2 regions of the Peribacillus sp. YIM B13481 genome follow, and region 2 is predicted to be linked to the other one. Evidence: riboswitches for the same ligand, from Rfam matches in the RefSeq annotation. Region 2 holds a riboswitch; the other holds the start of a gene.
The links. Region 2 has a riboswitch for glycine ahead of gcvT (glycine cleavage system aminomethyltransferase GcvT). Riboswitches for the same ligand answer to the same signal wherever they lie in the genome.

Region 1 (4,204 bases), on a different contig from region 2:
CCTTCTCGTGGCAGCAAAAGCAGTAGGATATGTTGTTTGTGGTTATTATGAGTTAGATTAGGAAAAAGAATAGAATATTTGTAAGACGTGGTACAGATGATGACATGCTTTGCTGTATTAGATAATTCTATTGATAATAAGCAACTGATACCGAGAAAGGCTAAAGAATGGGTTGTAGCTGATAGTCGGATCTCCGTGTGAAGGGAAACTTTCATGCATGGTGAAGGGAGGGGCTAACTGGAAAAGGCAATGATAACTTCGAATTTTCACCTATTTTTATGAATGGGAATACAAATAAATCATCCCCTTTTATAAAAGAATGCTTCAATTGAATTTCTATAAGGGCGTGTTTTGATAAATCTAAACACGCCCTTATAATCTGTTATTTTATCAGGGTAAGGTATAGATTTGATCATACTTTATAGACATGTTTTAAAAGGTGCCTGCTAACCAAATTAAAGTCCCAGTTTGACGCTGGTAAACAGTAATGGAAAATCGTTTTGTTAACACGTCAAGTATTGTAGAATAATCATTTACCTTTGGGTTTTTTGGCCGAAAAGATAGATGTGGTTCAATACCAAAAGTTATAGTTTCAGCTCTTAAATACTTGGTCTTTTCTTTTTAATCTGGACAAAACTGTAAACTATACTACTTAGGAGTATTCATTAACTCCCTTTCATGAAATTCCAAATAAAGGATTCTCAAATCTCCTTTTTTGTATTTGGTTCGAATACATAATGATTTAACAAAGAAAGTGAAAATAAATACGTGATGATAAATATAAACCTTATTGATCTAAATTATGTTATTCTATTTCTGTTTACAACAGTCCGTCTGCAAAACTGAAATGGGGGTAAGAGGTAAATGGATAAGGAAAAGGAAATCAAACTAAAGAAACCAAAGAAGTCGTGGGTATGGGTTCTAGCAATTATCATCATTGCTAATATAGCAGGTGGTGGGGACAAAGAGGAAGTTGCAAAAGAGAAAGCTTCTGCAACTACTGCTGAACTTAGGGAGGAAGCTTCTAACCAATCTTTACTGCTGCAAGCATTCTCGCGTGTCGCGAATTTTCTCTTTTTCCATACATCAATTATGTTAAAACTATAGACTTATGTAATTTCCTATCTTAAAAATTTAGCCTTATAGTCAATCGGAAAAATGCAAAAATGTTTCGCTTATACATAAGCTTGTTAGGATTCCTTGCGAATAGAAAAGCAGCTAATAAGTTTGATTTTTCGCAGCTAATAACTTCTAAATTATATACTGTTCATAAAGTTGAAAATTGTCTGTGGTGAAATTTCAGAAAATAAAGTTTTTTCAGATAACCATTGAAATGTCCATTAAAAACCGATAGTATACAACTATTAAAACAACTTTATATCAGCGGATGATGATTGTGGGAGAGACTAAACATTGTTTAGCACCGAAGGAGCAAACCCTAAAAAGCAGGGGACTAATCTCTCAGGTAAAAGGACTACAATAGGACGCGTCTCTGAAGAGAGCCATAGGCCACCGAAGGAGTTAAACTCTCAGGTAAAAGGACAGAGGAAGATAGGAAAATCCCTATCTTTCCTCTGTCCTTTTTTTACTAGGAAAGATAAAAAGAAAGGAGGTGCATTAATGATAAATGAGTCTATCTTTTGATTTGTACAATTAACGCTATATTTTCAAAAAGGATGGTAGATCTATTTCACTATATCTAGTACCTATCCAAGAAAGCGCTTACAGTGGTGGACAGTTTCCCAGTACGCTAATAATTCACACTCATTGAAAGACAGACTCTTTATTGGGGAAAAATCCAAGTATCCTATAAAAGTAGAAAGTGGGAATTCGTATGCAGGAACAAAAGTTAGATAGAGGGCTAAAAAACAGGCACGTACAACTCATCGCTATTGGTGGGGCAATCGGAACGGGATTATTTCTTGGAGCAGGAAAATCTATTCATTTAGCCGGGCCATCCATTTTAATTGCTTACATGATTACAGGCGTCATTTGCTTTTTAATCATGCGCGCACTTGGAGAACTACTCTTATCTAATTTGCACTATCATTCCTTTGTCGACTTTGTAAGAGACTATTTAGGTAATATGGCTGCATTTGTAACCGGCTGGACCTACTGGTTTTGCTGGATTTCAATCGCAATGGCCGACTTAACAGCAGTTGGTCTTTATACTCAATACTGGTTTCCCTCTGTACCACAGTGGATGCCAGGATTAATTGCACTTGTCATTCTGCTATTTATGAATCTTGCAACGGTAAAACTATTTGGCGAAATGGAGTTCTGGTTCGCATTAATTAAAGTCATAGCTATTCTAGCACTAATTGTTATCGGTATTTTCATGATTATTAAAGGCTTTTCCACTGATTCAGGCGCAGCAAGTTTCACGAATCTATGGAGTCACGAAGGTATCTTCCCAAATGGAATAAATGGTTTTATCCTCTCATTCCAGATGGTAGTGTTTGCGTTTGTTGGCATTGAACTTGTAGGACTAACAGCAGGTGAAACAGAGGATCCAGAAAAAGTTATCCCCAAAGCGATCAATAATATTCCTATTCGGATTATAATTTTCTACATTGGCGGACTTATTGTCATTATGAGTGTTTATCCGTGGAACGCAATCATCCCAACGGAAAGCCCATTCGTCCAAGTATTTTTGGCCGTAGGTATCGCTGGAGCTGCTGGTATCATCAATTTTGTCGTCTTAACATCGGCGGCTTCGGCATGTAACAGTGCAATCTTCAGTACAAGCCGGATGGTATACTCACTTGCCAAAGATAAAAATGCACCTGTACCGTTTGCAAAACTTAATGACCGTAAAGTACCTTCCAATGCATTGGTCTTTTCAACGGTTGTCATTTTAATTTCCGTTGTTTTGAATTATTTAATGCCTGAAGGAGTATTTACCTTGATTACAAGTATCTCTACAGTATGTTTCATTTTTATTTGGGGAATTACAGTCATCAGCCATTTGAAATATCGTAAAACAAGACCAGATCTAGTGAAAATGAACAAATTTAAATTACCACTTTATCCATTTTCCAATTACTTGATCCTTGCTTTCCTAGCGTTCGTCCTTGTTGTTCTTGCACTTGCGAACGATACTCGTGTTGCCTTAATCGTAACTCCTGTTTGGTTTATTATGCTGATTGCGATTTATAAGATGCGCAAAACGAAGGTAGATCAGGCGAATCAGAGAGAGGCAGCGGGGAATTAAGTGGCAAGAAACCCTTTGATCCCATTAACGATGTTTGTCCAGATAGCTGCCGCTCCATATTTTCCAACTCGGTGGGTAAAAAACTGCCCGTTATAAAAAGCTTAAGATATCTGGATGATCATATTAAAATTCAAAAAAATATCTTAGAATATTATTGTTAGCGCTTTCAAAAATGCTTGACATAATTATTATCAACAACTATTCTAAATGTACCAATTGAATAAGCGGATGACAGTTGTGGGAGAGTGCAAAGCGACAAGCCACCGAAGGAGCAAGTTCCAAAAAGACCCTTGGAACAAATCTCTCAGGTAGATGGAACCACAAATGGACGCACCTCTGGAGAGCGCGTATAAACATTTACGCCACCAAAGGGGAAAGGCTCTATTAAAAATGGAGCTAAACTCTCAGGTAAAAGGACAGAGAAGGGTAGAGAACGCTACGACCCTTTTCTGTCCTTTTTTGCGTGCAAAAAAGGGTGTAAAGCATACTGTTATTAACAGTTTTCATAGAAAAGTAGGCCTGTAGGGGGAAAGAAACTTAAGTGTTTAGTACCATATTGAAATTAATTGAGCGAAAATTCAGAATTAGGTAAAAACGTTGAGGAGGAAAATAAAATGAGTTTACAACAAAATGATTTAACCATTTTTGAAGCCATTGAGAAGGAAGGACAACGTCAACATCAAACACTGGAATTGATTGCATCAGAAAACTTTGTTAGCCCTGATGTATTAGAGGCCATGGGAAGCGTGATGACAAATAAATATGCAGAAGGTTATCCAGGAAAGCGCTATTATGGTGGATGTGAATTTGTCGATGTGGCAGAACAAGCAGCTCTTGAGCGATTAACAAAGCTTTTCGGTGCCAAATATGCAAATGTTCAGCCTCACTCAGGTGCACAAGCCAATTTCGCAGTTTTTTTCGCACTGCTTCAGCCTGGTGATAAGGTGATGGGGATGAACCTTTCACATGGTGGCCACTTAACTCATGGAA
Region 2 (4,204 bases):
AGCTGAAAAGGCGCTTCCTTTTGTTCCATCAGAAATAGGTTTGAATTTTGAAACTGCATCGTACAATGCCTGCTCGGTTGGAGAAAATTCAATGGTGATGGTTTCCACATGCCTTTTTGTCCATTCAATACCAGTATCGGCCCGCCGGTTTCGAATCATCACAGTGTTGACCAATTCCTTTAGGTGTTCATCTTCAATTATGTTCCGGCCTTTCCCTTTATATTTTTCCGAAAAGAGTGAGGCATTTCCCAAGTGGCCTGGTTTTAATAACGAAACGAGGTGAAAAATTTCCTCGACTTTATTTTGAATGGGAGTAGCTGTCAGGAGTAAACAAAATTTCTTTTTCAGATTTTGGACGAATTCATAGTTCTTCGTCTTATTATTTTTAAGTTTATGAGCTTCATCAATGATGATGAAGTCATATTCCTGATTGAAAATGATATCACGATGTGGAGCGCGTTTCGCTGTATCAATGGATGAAATGACCACATCACAGGAGTCCCATACATAACTTTTTCTCTGAACGACTGCCGGAATATGAAACTTCGTATTCAATTCAAAAGCCCATTGTGTTACAAGGGAAGCTGGTACAAGGATCAATACCTTCTTTACAAGGCCTCTGATCATATACTCCTTTAGGATCAAGCCGGCTTCAATTGTTTTTCCGAGACCTACTTCATCTGCTAAAATGGCCTTTCCATTCATCTTTTCCACCACTTGCTTTGCAGCTTCCAATTGATGGGGAAGCGGGGTTAACTGAGGAAGGTGCTTGGGTGCCTGTAAACCTTCAAAATCAGGAATGATGAGATTTTCCTCCATTTTAACCGCCAACTTATAAAGCTCCCAATTTCCCCATGGACCATCATTTTCCACTTTTTGTAAAAACTCGTCATTCCATTCAGAATTGAAGGATATATTGATTTTCATAGAAATAACTCCCTCTTAAATCATAAATTCCTTAATATAAGGTCAAAAACCGAACATTTCATATGTGAAGTAAGAAAAATATTTCTCTTCAAAAGATATTGCAGAGATAAGTTTCTTAGGGTAGGATATAAGTATATTTAGAAAATTCCAATTTCCAAACGCTAAAAAGAATTTTTGTATCGATTTTGCAGTTCGCGTTTTCTTAGTATGGGCTATAGGTACCTGCTTTATCCATGATTACCGAAGGAGATCATTTAAACGTTTTTCTGGAGTTTTTGGAGATTTGGCAGAGAATGCATTCTATGATGCTCAAAGGTTTTACTAATGGGTGGGGCTTATTCGCTTAATTTCATTGGTAGACCATAATATGCGGGTGAAGATAAGGGGAGAGACTACGGATGTAGCGCCGAAGGAGCAAACTTAGCAGTGAATCTCTCAGGCAAAAGAACTCTTATTGGACGCAACTCTGGAGAGCGCCGCCCGTTTGGGACGGCCACCAAAGGGGAAAACCTATTATATAGGTAAACTTTCAGGTTTCAGGACAGAGAAAAAGCTCAAACGGGCTTTCTCTGTCCTTTTTTGTGCTTTTTTCACATCATGAATCAGAATATCTGATGCGTAAGGACAAAAAGCTTTGATAATGAAGCCAATTTAATTTTAAAAAATCTGAGGGGGGTCATTTTTTGACCAATTTAAAAAGAACACCACTATTTGAGGTTTATCGTGAATACGGAGGGAAAACGATTGATTTTGGCGGCTGGGAACTTCCTGTCCAATTTTCGGGTATAAAGGACGAACATGAAGCCGTACGTACAAAAGCGGGTCTGTTCGATGTATCGCATATGGGGGAAGTTGATGTTAAGGGTCCTGGGAGCCTTTCCTTTTTACAGAAGATGCTGACTAATGATATATCAAAGCTGCAAACGGGCGGTGCCCAATATTCGGCCATGTGTTATGAAAACGGCGGGACGGTTGATGATCTCATCGTTTATAAAAGGGCGGAAGACGACTATCTGCTCGTGGTCAATGCAGCGAATACAGAAAAAGATTTCGATTGGCTGCAAGCTAATCTAACGGAAGATGCCCAAATTACGAATGTATCGAGTGACTATATACAGCTAGCACTTCAAGGACCATCTGCAGAGAAGATATTGCAAAAACTTTCAGAAAATACTGCCTTAAGTGAAATTGGATTTTTCAAGTTCAAGGAGAATGTCATGATAAATGGTATCTCCACGTTGGTATCCCGTACTGGATATACTGGTGAAGATGGTTTTGAAATATATAGCGACAGTGAAAACGGCCCTGCCCTTTGGAAGGCGATAATGGATGCCGGAAAGGAAGAAGGGATACAGCCGATTGGTTTAGGTGCTCGTGATACCCTGCGTTTTGAAGCGAAACTGCCGCTGTATGGGCAGGAGCTTTCAGCGGACATTACTCCAATAGAAGCCGGGATTGGTTTTGCGGTAAAAGTGGATAAGGAAGCCGATTTTTTCGGGAAAGCCGTTCTTGCTGAACAAAAGGAGAAAGGGGCACCCCGGAAGCTTGTGGGAATTGAAATGATTGACCGTGGCATTCCTCGTCATGGGTATAAGGTCTACAGCGGGGACAAAGTCATTGGGGAGGTCACGACTGGTACCCAATCACCAACGTTGAAGAAAAACGTAGGATTGGTACTTATCGATAAGGAATATTCGGTGCTGGATGCGGAAATTGAAGTGGAAATCCGTTCCAAACGTTTGAAAGCCGTTATAATACAAACACCTTTTTATAAAAAACCACGTAAATAGAGGGGAATGGTCATTAGATGAAACATCGTTATTTACCCATGACAGAGCAAGATAAACAAGAAATGCTGGAAGTTATAGGGGTACCTGCTGTTGAAGAACTTTTCAATGATATCCCTGAAAGTGTTCGCTTTCAAGGAGAATACGATATCAAGCCTGCTAAATCGGAACCTGCATTAATGAAAGAATTATCAAGGCTTGCTGCCAAGAATGCGGATCTTAAAAATTATGCTTCCTTCCTTGGTGCGGGTGTCTATGACCATTATGCACCGGTCATCGTCGATCACGTTCTTTCCCGTTCTGAATTTTATACGGCTTATACTCCCTATCAGCCCGAAATTTCACAGGGTGAGCTGCAAGCCATCTTTGAATATCAAACGATGATTTGTGAATTGACGGGTATGGATGTAGCTAACTCCTCCATGTATGACGGCGGGACTTCGCTGGCTGAGGCGGCCATGCTTGCTTCAGGTCAGACACGGCGCAAGAAGATTCTCATTTCAGGAGCAGTTCATCCTGAATCAAGAGAAGTTGTGAAGACATATGCCAAAGGGCAACGCGTGGAAGTGATTGAAATTCCTTATAAAGACGGTGTGACGGACATGGCTGCTTTAAAGGAATTAATGAATGATGACATTGCAGGAGTGATTGTGCAATATCCGAATTTTTTTGGCCGGATAGAGCCATTGAAAGAAATGGAAGAAATCATTCATGGCGTCAAGTCCATGTTTATCGTTTCCAGTAATCCGCTTGCACTGGGGGCTTTGACACCCCCAGGTTCACTCGGTGCAGATATCGTAACGGGAGATGCTCAGCCATTCGGCATTCCAGCGGCATTTGGGGGACCTCATTGTGGATATTTTGCCGTTACTAATAAACTTGTTCGGAAAGTTCCGGGCCGGCTCGTCGGTCAAACGGTGGATGAAAATGGAAAAAGGGGGTTTGTGTTGACACTTCAAGCTCGTGAGCAGCACATTCGCCGTGATAAGGCCACATCCAACATTTGTTCCAATCAAGCGTTGAATGCCTTGGCAGCTTCTGTTGCAATGACGGCGCTTGGGAAAAAGGGTGTCAAAGAAATGGCCGTGCAAAATATTCAAAAAGCGCACTATGCGAAAAAAGCTATAAAGGCAAAAGGGATAGAAGTGATGTTCGACGGTCCTTCGTTTAATGAATTTGTCATTAAACTGCCTGCTTCGTTTTCAGAAATCAATAAAAACCTTTTTGAAAAAGGGATGATTGGCGGCTTCGATTTAGGGACGGTTTATCCTGAGCTGAAAGACCATATGCTGGTTGCGGTAACGGAACTTAGAACAAAAGAAGAAATCGATGCACTTGCGCAGGAATTGGGGGATCAACATGAATAATCAAGATCAATCACTCATTTTTGAAATCAGCACTTCCGGTCGAATCGGGTACAGTCTGCCAGAAATGGATGTTGCAACTATTCCGCTCGAAGAAATTCTTCCTGCCGACTACATCCGTGAAGT

Region 1: another riboswitch for glycine. It lies ahead of ACFX4X_RS14360 (amino acid permease); the one in region 2 lies ahead of gcvT (glycine cleavage system aminomethyltransferase GcvT).

What each region holds. Positions count from the first base shown of each region.
Region 1 is NZ_JBHZPE010000023.1:22,882-27,085, reverse strand. Features, by position in the region: gene ACFX4X_RS14370 (amidohydrolase) at 1-61, shown strand, start outside; gene ACFX4X_RS14365 (hypothetical protein) at 865-1,107, shown strand; glycine riboswitch at 1,388-1,487, shown strand; glycine riboswitch at 1,491-1,547, shown strand; gene ACFX4X_RS14360 (amino acid permease) at 1,835-3,214, shown strand; glycine riboswitch at 3,541-3,644, shown strand; gene glyA (serine hydroxymethyltransferase) at 3,829-4,204, shown strand, end outside.
Region 2 is NZ_JBHZPE010000003.1:153,600-157,803, forward strand. Features, by position in the region: gene ACFX4X_RS03810 (DEAD/DEAH box helicase) at 1-927, opposite strand, end outside; glycine riboswitch at 1,301-1,388, shown strand; glycine riboswitch at 1,392-1,474, shown strand; gene gcvT (glycine cleavage system aminomethyltransferase GcvT) at 1,611-2,717, shown strand; gene gcvPA (aminomethyl-transferring glycine dehydrogenase subunit GcvPA) at 2,735-4,081, shown strand; gene gcvPB (aminomethyl-transferring glycine dehydrogenase subunit GcvPB) at 4,074-4,204, shown strand, end outside.